Regions from separate parts of the Brevibacillus sp. LEMMJ03 genome, predicted to be linked through region 2. Evidence: predicted binding sites of a transcription regulator. Region 2 holds the regulator's gene; each other region holds the start of a gene.
The links. Region 2 encodes LexA, which represses DNA repair genes until DNA is damaged. Its sites were predicted from a motif close to CGAACATATGTTCG; they were not measured.
Positions count from the first base shown of each region.

Region 1: the regulator LexA is predicted to act here: its motif matches at 2,329-2,342, upstream of uvrB (excinuclease ABC subunit UvrB).
Region 3: the regulator LexA is predicted to act here: its motif matches at 2,053-2,066, upstream of FOI68_RS15590 (ImmA/IrrE family metallo-endopeptidase).

Region 1 is NZ_VKJN01000013.1:84,566-88,663, forward strand. It holds gene FOI68_RS16750 (YcdB/YcdC domain-containing protein) at 1-1,218, shown strand, start outside; gene FOI68_RS16755 (flagellar hook assembly protein FlgD) at 1,307-2,239, opposite strand; gene uvrB (excinuclease ABC subunit UvrB) at 2,414-4,098, shown strand, end outside.
Region 2 is NZ_VKJN01000010.1:185,745-189,842, forward strand. It holds gene FOI68_RS14600 (HelD family protein) at 1-986, opposite strand, end outside; gene crcB (fluoride efflux transporter CrcB) at 1,020-1,385, opposite strand; gene FOI68_RS14610 (DUF896 domain-containing protein) at 1,476-1,673, opposite strand; gene yneA (cell division suppressor protein YneA) at 1,779-2,117, opposite strand; gene lexA (transcriptional repressor LexA) at 2,275-2,898, shown strand; gene FOI68_RS14625 (DUF456 domain-containing protein) at 3,028-3,516, opposite strand; gene FOI68_RS14630 (DUF4269 domain-containing protein) at 3,725-4,098, shown strand, end outside.
Region 3 is NZ_VKJN01000012.1:12,823-16,920, reverse strand. It holds gene FOI68_RS15610 (DUF7916 family protein) at 1-916, shown strand, start outside; gene FOI68_RS15605 (hypothetical protein) at 983-1,177, opposite strand; gene FOI68_RS15600 (helix-turn-helix domain-containing protein) at 1,240-1,458, opposite strand; gene FOI68_RS15595 (helix-turn-helix domain-containing protein) at 1,622-1,978, shown strand; gene FOI68_RS15590 (ImmA/IrrE family metallo-endopeptidase) at 2,089-2,625, shown strand; gene FOI68_RS15585 (winged helix-turn-helix transcriptional regulator) at 2,754-3,086, opposite strand; gene FOI68_RS23555 (hypothetical protein) at 3,329-3,481, shown strand; gene pdaA (delta-lactam-biosynthetic de-N-acetylase) at 3,658-4,098, shown strand, end outside.

The sequences.
Region 1 (4,098 bases), on a different contig from region 2:
GAACTAAGGACGGTCCGCTTCGTCCGCACCATCCGCAACATCCCGCTCGACGACGGCTACGATTGCTTCGTCACGGTCGACCAGTCCGGCCGGATTGTCGGGTTTCGCACCTTTGACGGCGCCCTTTATCAAAAATGGAGCCCGGCGTCGTTTCCTTCCGCGCAGCGGATCATGTCCCCCGCGACAGCCAAGCAGCGCTACGTCCAGAGTCATCCGCTGGAGCCCGTCTATCTGCTGCCGAGCCCATACGACGGCCGCACACCGGTCGAGGCCCGGCTGGTCTACGCGATCAGGGACGGCGTGGTGCGCGGCCCGCACTCCGGCAGCGCGCTGGATGCCGTGAAGGGGAGCCGGCTGGCGGCATCCCGTCAACAAGCGGAGGTTCGCACGCTGACCGTGACGGGAACAGGAGAAGCATGGACAGCGCGGACAGAAGCGGAAGCGCAGGAACTGGTCAGGCGGGCACTGGGGGCGGATGTGCAAAAGCTGCCGGTGACCGTCTATACGGACGCGCGGGACAGCGGCGAGCAGCACCGCTTTTTTATCTGGGGGTTTTTTGACGAAGGCGTGGGCGACCGGGACAAAGCGTATGCCCTGGGCCAGTTTCCCCGCGACGTGAGCCCGGCGCTGCGCATCCACGTCCTGCTGGAAACGGACGCCGCGTCAGGCCGGCTCATCCGCGTCGTGCTGGACGATGGGCTGCACGGGGGGCGCCCAACGGACAAAAAACGGGATTGGGCGGCCGCCACTGCCCTGCTGGAGCGCCTGCTGCCGGCCGGTACCCACAAGCTGCGCGTGCAGGATACGGGAGGAGAAAACCGGACCTGGATCACCGCCGATCCGGTCGTCAACGGCATTCCCGTCTTTTGGGAGGACGAGCGGGAGGAAGAAGGTGCGTACACTATTTCCGTCAATCCGCTGGACGGTTCGATCAAGGAGGTGTCGCTCGCCCTGCCTGACTGGGCCGCCATCCGCTATCCCTCGCCCGCCGCGGCCGTCTCTGAACAGCAGGCGGTTCAGGCCCTGCTTGCCGCGTACCCGCTGGAGCTGGTGTACGTCCGCGGCGATCGGCCGCATACGGATGGGCAGACCTGGCAGCTTGCCTACGATCTCTCGTTCCGGCAGTCGCGTTCCCACTGCTTTTGCGGCGTGGAAACGAAGGTGGACCTGACCGTTTATGTGGACGGACAAACCGGGACCGTCGTCGTCCGTGAATGAAACGGGCCCGCGAAAGCCAAACAGCCGCACCTGCCTGTTCGGCCGGTACGGCTGTTTTTTTTGTCTTGTGTGAGGGCTCGCGCTAGGGTTATTGCGCAGTTGCTTCGAACCCGACAATCTGGCTCAGCTTCACCTTTTTGTCGTCTTCCAGGACAAACTCCACCATGCCGTTCTTCATGCTGACCGCCTTGATCACGCCGGTGCTTTCGGTGGTGGACGTGGTGCCGTCCGGGTTGGTGGCCGTCTCGGTGTAGGTGATCGTGTAGCCGATCACCTGGGCGTACTGGAGTGTGTTGTTCATCGGCAGGTTGTCCGGCTTCACCGACATGCCGGTCACGTCTTCCAGCTTGATGGTCTTGCCGTTGTCCAACTGGAATTCCACTTTGCCGTCCTTCATCGTAAAGCCGACAATCACGCCGTTCTTGATCTCGTCAACGGTGGTGATGTCGTCCGTCGTATCCGGATTGCCGTCCTTGTCCACCTGCTGCGTCTCCTTGTAGGAGATCTGCTTGCCGATCATTTCCGCGTACTTCAGGCTGTTGTCCAGTTCGGTCCCGGTCATGCCCTTGGACTCCAGGCCGCTCACCCATTCGCGCGGGATCGGTGTCTGCTCGCCCGCGATCCGGAAGTAGATTTTGCCGTTATCCATGGAGACCGATTCGATGACGCCCGTCTTTTTCTCGTGTGTCACTTCGCCGGTCAGCTCGTCCACCTTCTGCAAATCGTAGGTGGCCGTCTTCCCGATCAGGCCCTCATACTCGCGCAGGGTGAGCATGCTGCTGTTGGACTGCTCCATCAGGTTGGCCATTTTCGTGATTTTTTCCACCATGGTCATCATGCTGGTCTGCTGGATAAACTGCGAGTTGTCCATCGGCGAGAGCGGGTCCTGGTTTTTCAACTGCTCCAGCAGCAGTTTCATAAAGGCGTTCTGGTCCAGCTCGGTGGTAAACTCTTTTTTGCCCTTGTAGCTCCAACTGGGCTGTATGTAAGGATTGTTGGTAACGCTTCCTGTGTCTGCCATGGCGATCCTCCCTGACATGTCGGGTGTGTCGTTCACACATACGTAGAGACTCACTATCAGTATCGGCAGAAGCGGGCGGCGGGTGAAGACAAACATTTGTTCGAATTCCGGCTTATTTTTTGAACGATTGTGCTATAATGGAAAATGACATGTGACAAGGAGATGAACGAGGGAATGGACCGTTTTGAATTGGTATCGGAGTATCAGCCGTCCGGTGACCAGCCGACCGCCATTGCCGAACTGGTGAAGGGCGTAAAGGCGGGCAAGCGGCACCAGACGCTGCTGGGGGCGACCGGTACGGGAAAAACCTTTACGGCGGCGCAGGTGATCGCCCAGGTGAACAAGCCGACGCTGGTGATCGCCCACAACAAGACCTTGGCTGCGCAGTTGTGCGCCGAGTTCAAGGAGTTTTTCCCCAAAAACGCCGTCGAATACTTCGTCAGCTACTACGACTACTACCAACCGGAAGCGTACATTCCCCAATCGGATACCTATATCGAAAAAGACTCCAGCATCAACGACGAGATCGACAAGCTGCGCCACTCGGCCACCAGCGCCTTGTTCGAGCGGCGGGACGTGATCATCGTCGCGTCCGTCTCGTGCATTTACGGGTTGGGTTCCCCGGAAGAGTACCGGGAGCTTGTGCTGTCGCTGCGCGTCGGGATGGAGAAAAGCCGGGACGAAGTGCTGCACCGGCTGGTGGACATCCAGTACAACCGCAACGACATCAACTTCACCCGCGGGACCTTCCGCGTCCGCGGGGACGTCGTGGAGATCTTTCCCGCGTCCCACGGCGAACAGGCGATCCGCGTGGAGTTTTTCGGAGACGAGATCGAACGGATCACGGCGATTGACGTGGTGACCGGAGAGATTATCGGCCAGCGCGACCACGTCGCCATCTTCCCGGCATCCCACTACGTGACCCGCGAGGAGAAAATGAAGCGGGCCATCCAGAGCATCGAGGCGGAGCTGGAAGAGCGGCTGGCCGAACTGCGCGCCGCGGGCAAGCTGCTGGAGGCGCAGCGCCTGGAGCAGCGCACCCGCTACGACATGGAAATGATGATGGAGATGGGCTTCTGCTCCGGCATCGAAAACTACTCCCGCCACCTGACGGGGCTGCCGCCGGGGCATCCACCGTACACGCTGCTCGACTATTTTCCGAAAGACTTCCTCGTCATCATCGACGAGTCGCACATGACGCTGCCGCAGATTCGCGGGATGTACAACGGGGACCGGGCGCGCAAGGACGTCCTGGTCGAGCACGGCTTCCGTCTGCCGTCGGCGCGGGACAACCGGCCGCTCACCTTCGAAGAGTTTGAGTCCAAGGTGAATCAGGCGATCTACATCTCCGCCACGCCGGGACCGTACGAGCTGGAGCACTGCCCGGTCGTGGTGCAGCAGGTGATTCGCCCCACCGGCCTGGTCGACCCGACCATTTCCGTGCGGCCGATCAAGGGGCAGATCGACGACCTGATCGGCGAGATTCGGGCCACGATCGCCAAGGATGAGCGCGTGCTGGTCACGACGCTGACGAAAAAGATGGCCGAGGACCTGACCGACTATCTGAAGGAAATCGGGATCAAGGTGCGCTACCTGCACTCCGACATCAAGACGATCGAGCGGATGCAGATCCTGCGCTCCCTGCGGCTGGGGGAATTTGACGTGCTGATCGGGATCAACCTCCTGCGGGAGGGGCTGGACCTGCCCGAAGTGTCGCTGGTGGCGATTCTCGACGCGGACAAGGAAGGGTTCCTCCGCAACGAGCGCTCGCTGATCCAGACGATCGGCCGGGCGGCCCGCAACGCCGAGGGACGCGTCATCATGTACGCCGACCGGATCACCGACTCCATGGCAGCGGC
Region 2 (4,098 bases):
TTGCAGGCGAGCGAGCCTTTGAACCGCAGGCGGTTTTGCGTCATCTCCCGTTCCCGCCGGTCCTGTCCTTCCTCGAAAAACAGGCGCAGCAGCTTCTGCGGGTCGGTGATGCGCCAGCCTTTGGGCAGAAGCGGCTTGACCAGCTTGGCCGCCCAGTCCAAAAACGTGGCCTGCTGGACGTCATCCACACCCAGTTCCGGAAGCACGTCCGATATGTAGTTGAGAAACAGGCGGTTCGGCGCAAACACCATGAATTTTTTCGACATCATCGAGTCCTGGTAGTTGTAAATCAGGTAGGAGAGGCGGTGCAGCGCGATGGTGGTCTTCCCGCTCCCGGCCACCCCCTGGACGACGATGGGACGGTCTTTGTCCGCCCGAATGATGTCGTTTTGTTCGGACTGGATGGTCGCCACGATGTCCTTCAGCCGACTGTCGTTTGTCTGGTTCAGATTGGCGGCGAGAAACTCATCGATAAACCCTTCCTGGAGAAACTCGTCGGGATGGCCCATTTCCCGGTGGATCGTCTCCTTGACCGCCCCGTCGTAGATTCCGGTAATCTTCCCCTTTTCGATGGCAAAGTTCCGCTTCAGGCGAACTTCTCCGCGGACGATGCCCTTGTCGGTCCGGTAGAAGGCGTCCTTGCTCTCGCCGCTGTAGTAGAGGCCGGCAATCGGAGCACGCCAGTCCACGACCAGCGCATCAAACGTATCGCTCCGGACGATCCCGCGCTTGCCAATATAGACGATGTCCAGCTCGTACGTCTCGTCCTTGAGAAAGTCCACCCGGCCGAAGTACGGTTTGTCCTTCCCTTGGTCTTCCAGATACCGCAGTTCCTTGGCCTTTTTGTAAGCGACCACCTGCTTCACGTAGTCGTCGGTCACTTCCCGAACTTCTTCGCGCAGCATCTCGATCTCCCGTTCGATGGCGGACACCGTTTCATCCAGCCGTTTTTGTTCCCGTTCGTAATCCGGATGCCGAATCGTCACGTCCATACTCCTTTCGCTTCGAACGCGGCTGGCTCAGCCCACATGCCGGCCCAGCCAGACCCCGGCTCCGCAGGCCAACAGGCCAATGCCTACGCTGAGCAGCACATACGCCAATCCGCGTCCGATGTTCCCGTCTCCGAAAAAGGTGACCACCTCCAGAGAAAAGGTGGAAAAGGTCGTAAAGCCGCCCAACAGCCCGGTGGTGAAGAGCAGGTACAGCTCCGGTGAGAGAAACCCCCGCTCCTTTCCCCAGGCGTACAAGAGCCCGATGCAAAACGAACCCACAACGTTGGCCGCCCACGTACCTGCCGGCCAGCCCGGCTGGTTCATCACCAAGCCCAATCCGTACCGCATGATTGATCCCACGGCGCCGCCCACTGCGACAACCAGCCACGACATGCGCATTCCTCCCTGTTCGGCCCATTTCGTCGTAGAAAAAGACATCCAAGCGTCATGCGTGGATGCCTTCCTGTGCCAGTACACGTTATCTTAATGTTTGGGACCGTTGTCTTCAAGATCTTCCACATAGCGGATCGATTCCAGGTTGGCCCGCAGGGACGCCTTGACAGCATCGATGTACTTGCGCCGCAGCGCCTGCTGCTCCTGTTTTTCTTCGTCGGTCAGGCCCTCTTCGCGGGATTTCTTGGCCAACTCGTTGATCCGTTTGATTTCCGCGTCGGTTACCACAGCCTCTCCCCCTACTCTCGGTAATGCCGCTCTATTATAACACATCGGCGGCACAACGCAAACGAAAGGAAATACTTGGGCCTGCTCCGCTGCCTGCGCTGCCGTCTACTCTCCGACGGGAACAGCCAGGCGCTGTCCGGGGTAAATGTTGGAGTTGTCCAGCCGGTTCATCTTTTTGATCGCGTACACCAGTTCACGCACTTCCATGCCGGCTTCGTCCTGGTACTGGACGGCAATTTTCCACAAGCTGTCCCCCGGCTGAACCGTCACTTCCTTCACGGGAACGACCGACGCCGACTCCGATGCGAACACAAGTTCTGTCAAGAAGTAAAAAAAGAGAGAGAATACCACGAAAAACACCAATGCTTGACCGCGTGTCACACCGATGCGGCTGCGGCGCTCCGGTTTTTTGGCAAAGCGGTTGTGTGCGGAAATTGCATGCATGATACCATCCCCCTGCAAACATACGTTCTATCGTCTTGTTCTCATCATAATGCGAACATGTGTTTTGTGTCAAGTTGAAATCGAACTTATGTTTGTCGAACGCAAGATCCCATGGTATAATATAGAAAACATGTTCGAGAAAACAGGGGTGTGGTCCATGTCCAAGCTATCCAATAGACAACAAGCCATTATCGACTTCATTCGCAAGGAAGTCCGCGACAAGGGGTATCCTCCGTCCGTTCGGGAAATCGGCGAGGCCGTCGGGCTGGCCTCCAGCTCCACCGTCCACGGTCACCTGGCCCGGCTGGAAAAGAAGGGGCTGATCCGGCGCGATCCCACCAAGCCGCGCGCGATTGAGCTGTTGACCGATGGCGACCGCTACCAGGAGGACTTCGAAGAATCCGTCGTTCGTGTGCCCGTCATCGGGAAGGTAACGGCAGGGCAGCCGATTACGGCGGTGGAACACGTCGAGGATTACTTTCCCCTGCCGGAGCACATCGTCACCTCGGACAAGGTGTACATGCTCCGCGTGTCGGGCGACAGCATGATCGAGGCGGGCATCCTCGACGGCGACTACGTCATCGTGCGCCAGCAAAACGTGGCCAACAACGGCGACATCGTCGTGGCCATGACCGATGAGGACGAAGCCACCGTCAAGCGCTTCTTCAAGGAAAAAAACCACTTCCGCCTGCAGCCGGAAAACTCCACGATGGAACCGATCATTCTGGACTCGGTCACGATTCTGGGGAAAGTGATCGGGGTGTACCGGTTGATTCACTAGCAAAAGGAGGAGCCCGTATCTTTCCCGACCGTAGGCGAAAGATACGGGCTCCTTTCTGTGTATCGTCGCGGTCAGACCGGAACGATCCGGGGCAGGGGTTGCATCCCGCTGCCCATTCGATTCACGGGCCTACAAGGCGGCGATGAAGAACCAAATGATCATCACGATTTGCAGGACGACCTTGACGACCGCGCTGCCGAGAAATCCGACAAGCGATCCCACGCCCGCCTTAACCGCCCGCTCGAGCGGTTGGTTGGAGACGAACAGCTCCACCAGCACCACAAACAGGAACGGCAGGATCAGCATCCCGAACGGCGGAAACAGGAAAATCCCGAGAAAAATGCCGACCGCCGCGGCAATCGACGACCACTTGGAACCGCCGTACCGCTTCACGAAGTACATGTTGGTCAGCAAATCGGCTCCGTACAGCAGCACGCTCAGCACCGCCATCCCCCACCAGAACGACGCCGGCAGCCCGGCTCCCGGTTCGGCGAGGACAAAGTGGTACAGCAGGAACCCTGCCCACAGCAATATCGTATCCGGCAAAACCGGCAGAAAAATACCGGCGATGCTTGCGACAAACAACGCCACGATGACGATCCACAGCAGTATCTCCATCGGGTACACTCCTTTCTGTAAGGATATACGGATCAGGGCGCCATCCGTTGCATCATTCTTTTCATCCTTGTCCACATTTTTGCCTGATCAGCCCCGTCCGAACCCCGGCGGTACGGGCGGACGGCGCTGACAGAATCCAATTACGACGGCCGGGGGCATGACCGCGTCCTGTTTGTCAAAACGCTTCCCCCGCAGGAGGAAGACTGAGGTGAACAACTGGCACGACCTCACGTATCTGCAAGCGGGAACCCCCCGACAGCGCGCCGCCTGGGAGGCCATCCACCGCTTGGGCATCATGGAGCGGCTTCAGGCATACCAGCCGGTGCTGGCGGGAACGATTCCGCTGGACATCGACGTGGCGGACAGCGATTTGGACGTGATCTGCTGCGCGAGCGATTTGGACGCATTCGATCGCTTCGTTCGCGATGCGTTTGGCCGGCAGGACGGCTTTTCCCAGCAACGCTGTGACGTCAACGGCGTGCCGTCCAGCGTCACTTCCTTTTGGCACGGCGGATTTGCGTTCGAACTGTTCGCCCAGCCCGTACCCGCCGATCGGCAAAACGCCTACCGCCACATGGTGAT
Region 3 (4,098 bases), on a different contig from region 2:
GAAACGATTGTTGGACTGCACTGCTTCCGATTTTTCGCAGATGACCGGGCAGGATTTGAAGCAGGCGATCAAGGCCTCGGAAGGGCGGGTGCTGGTGGCCGAGGTGATCTCCGCCGTCGCCCCGCTCTACCCCAGCGTCACCAACGCGGAACTGGCCGCCGCCTTTGGAGCCGACATGATCCTGCTCAATTTCTTTGACGCGTTTCAGCCACACGTGGAGGGACTGACCGCCTCCGCACCCGATGAGACGGTACACGAGCTAAAACGGCTCATCGGACGTCCCGTCGGCCTCAATCTGGAACCGGTCGATCCACAGGCCAGACCGGCGGAACAACTGCTCACCCTGCCCCCAGGGCGGCTGGCCTCGGCGGAGACCTTTGCCGAGGCGAAACAGCTCGGATTTGACTTCCTCTGCCTGACCGGCAACCCCAAGACCGGAGTGACCAACCGGGAAATCGGGCAGGCGATCCGCACCGCCCGTGAAGTCATGGGCGAAGACATGTTGATCATGGCCGGGAAAATGCACGGCGCTGGCGTAGCAGATGAAGCCGGCGGCGATTTGGTGGGAGAGCAGACGATCGTCGGATTTATCGAAGCGGGGGCGGACATCATCCTGCTCCCCTCGCCCGGCACCATTCCCGGCATCACGCTTGATGCGGCCAAAGCCATGGTCGATCGGGTCCACCGCCACGGCGCGCTGGCCCTGCTGGCCACCGGCACCAGCCAGGAAGGGGCGGACGAGGCGACCATTCGCCAGATCGCGCTGAACAGCAAAATGGCCGGGGCCGATCTGTATCACATCGGCGACGCTGGCTACACCGGCATCGCCATCCCGGAAAACATCATGCACTACTCCATCGCCGTACGCGGAAAACGGCATACCTATGTGCGGATGGCCGCATCGGTCCTGCGGTAACGCCAGGCAGCACAACGAAGCGGTTTCCCCGCGGGCACTTCCGTTCGGGGAAACCGCTTTTCTTCATCACGGCACCCGCCCGGCAAACGGGGCGGTCAGCGCCGCTTCGCTCTCCCTTTGCAGTTCCCGCTCAAACGACTCCAAGCGCCGGAGAAAATCCTGGCAGGCAGGAACGCTTTGGGGCTCCATCATCGCAAGCTCGTACGCCAGTGTCTTTTTCCAGATTTCCAACTGCCGTTTATTGGCTTCCCGGGCTTCCACCTCTTTCCCCCCCGACCGATCTCTCGCCGTATCGTTCTGTGATCTGCTCGCCTCTTTTTTTGTCATATCAGCAAAATCAAACACTGAAACAAGTCGCGCAGTTCGCATTTCAGCTTTCTGGCCAATACCGGCAGATGGTTCGCCTTGAAGTCGTACTCGCCCTTTTCGTACTTCAGGTAGGTAGACGCGTTCTTGAAGCCCAGCGATTCCGCCATGTCCTGCAACGTGATCCCCGTTTCGAGCCGTCGTCTTGCGATGAACTCCAGGTTGACCCTGTCCAATCGGCATCCCCCTTTATTTGCCAAATCAGCAAATTCTTAACCATTATCATACCGTTTCAATTTTCACAAAGTCAACATGTTCTTTGTCAAATTAACAAAGTTGTGTTTTCCGTTATGGAAAATTGTTAGAATGATTATTGCCATAGCGGAAAGGTTGTGACGAATGATGTCAACAGTCGGTCAACGGATCAAATGGCTCCGGGAACAAAGGCGGTGGTCCCAAATCCAATTGGCCGAAAAATTGCAGATTCACAACACGGTGCTCTCGCGGATTGAGTCGGGTGAGAAAAAGAGCGTGGACAACCATCTGCTCTCGAAAGCTGCCGATGTGTTCAACGTCTCCGCCGATTTCCTCCTCGGCAAAACGGATGACCCGACACCGTCGTGGGGAACCCGGAAAAACCCGGAGGAGCATATTTCGTTCTTTGACTTGGAGGGATTGAGCCCATCCGAGATTGAAGAAGTGAAAAAGCACATCGACTATTTGCGGTGGAAAGCCCGACAGTCGGACAAACAATGACCGGCAGGGGCAGGACGTGCCATTCCGAACACCTGTCCCGTCCCGTGCACGGCATTTTCTTTTTGTCGCAAAACCGAACATATGTTCTTTTGCAAAAAGGGGGAATGAACATGCTCCGCGATTACAAACAAACGGATCTGGAAAAATGGGTGGGCGCTTTTTATGCCGAACTGGGGATGCGGCATGCGGGAGATCTGCGCGAGGAAGCGGTCGCCGACGCCCTCGGCATTGATCTTGTGTACCGCCCTTGCCCGTCGATGCGGTACGAAGCCGGCCGCTACCGCTGCATCACGATCAATTCCGCCCTGCCCAGGCCGGTCCAGCGGGAACAGTTTTTTCATGAGCTGGGTCACATTTTGCGCGGTCACACCGGGAAACAGCTTGAGATGAGAAAATCGTTCCGCGACCTGCAGGAGGCTCAGGCTTCGCAGTTTCAGCTTTACGCGGCCCTGCCGTTTTTCATGGTATCCAAGTTGAGACTCACCGACTGCCAGACCCATCCGGCCTGCTTGCTGGCCCAGGAGTTTGGAGTGACCCGGCAGCTCGCCGAAAAACGGCTCGCCCAGATTCGCCGCCGCATCATCAGCGAACGCCTGCACCGCCAGTTTGTCGCCGGCCTCCACGGCAGGGGCCCGCGTCCCGCTTGAGATCCGCTCTGCCGCCGGAGCATGTCCGAAACATGTCCCATTACGGGAAGCGTCCCCGCACGAAAAGACGCGGTCCTTTCCAATAAATCAGCGCCGAACACATGTCCGGCGCTTTGTTTGTGGTCCATTCAGTTGGCTGCTTCCTGATCCAGTTCGATCCACATTTGTGCCCATTTCTCGACGCCTTTGATGATCGGTTCCAGTGCGCGTCCTTTATCCGTAAGCGAATATTCCACCCTCACCGGAGCGGAATCCGTATAGACCTCCCGATGTACGAGTCCTTCCTTCTCCAAATCCTTCAGCCGTTCCGACAAAAGCCTGCCGCTGATCGGAAGCGCCTCTTCAATCGCACAAAAACGCTGCGGTCCCGAAAGAAGCTGGTGCAAGATCAGCCCTGTCCAACGCTTGCCGAGCAGATGCATGGCTTTTTCAAACTTCGGGCACAGAGAAGACTGCTTCATGGAAATCACCTCATTCTCCATTCAGTATACCGCTCTTTTTTACTTGCATCAAAACCTGGACTGTAACAATCGGGCGGAATGGGCCGTGTAGTCGATTCCCGTAATGGCGGGCATGACGTTTGCCGTCTACGGCTGCAGCCCATTTCAAATGGGGCCGGAAAACGCGGCCGTTCCCCCGCCCGTATGCCGCCCCCTGCGGATCGGCATGCTAGTGAATGGAAACGTCAGGAGGTGAGTGCTCCATGCCCGGCCAAAAGGACAGGGCCAAGGCCATTTTTGAAGTGGAAGACAAGGTTCCGGTCGGTTCCGTTGACAAGACCCGAGCCGGAACCCCCGATCGCTCCGAGCAGTATCCCATTCCGGCCCCCCGTCCCGTTCCCTGGGAGGAGGCTTGAGGACGTCCGGCCTTCCCGGTCCATGCGGCAGGGGAAGGCCGCTTTGTTTGTGGCACCGCGCTGTTCCTTTCCCGAAGAGCCTTGTCGCGGTACGGTACATAACTTCCCAACATTGTTGGGACAATATCGCTAGGAGAAAACGGGAAGCCTATTGTCACAAAGGAGGGCGGGTTACCATGAAGCGCTTCACCATTCTTTCCGCTGTCTTGCTGCTCGTTACCATCGTTACGGCACATGCGGCTGCCCATCCGGATACGGCGTACCATTTTGGCTTTAAAAAGAGCAGGGACGGCCAGCTTCCTTCCATCGACCAGGAAGGATTCAAGTCCGTTGTGGAGAAGCACGGGGCCATCTTTTTGGGGGATACGACCAAAAAAGAACTGTTTCTTACCTTTGACAACGGGTACGAAAACGGCTACACGGGGCAAATTTTGGACACGCTCAAGGCCAAAAAGGTGCCGGCCATTTTTTTTGTGACCGGACATTACGTGAAGGACCAGCCGGAACTGGTTAAACGGATGGCGGACGAAGGGCATCTCATCGGAAACCACTCCTGGAGCCACCCCGACATGACGACAATCCCCAACGCCCGCATCAGGGAGGAGTTGGAAAAAGTA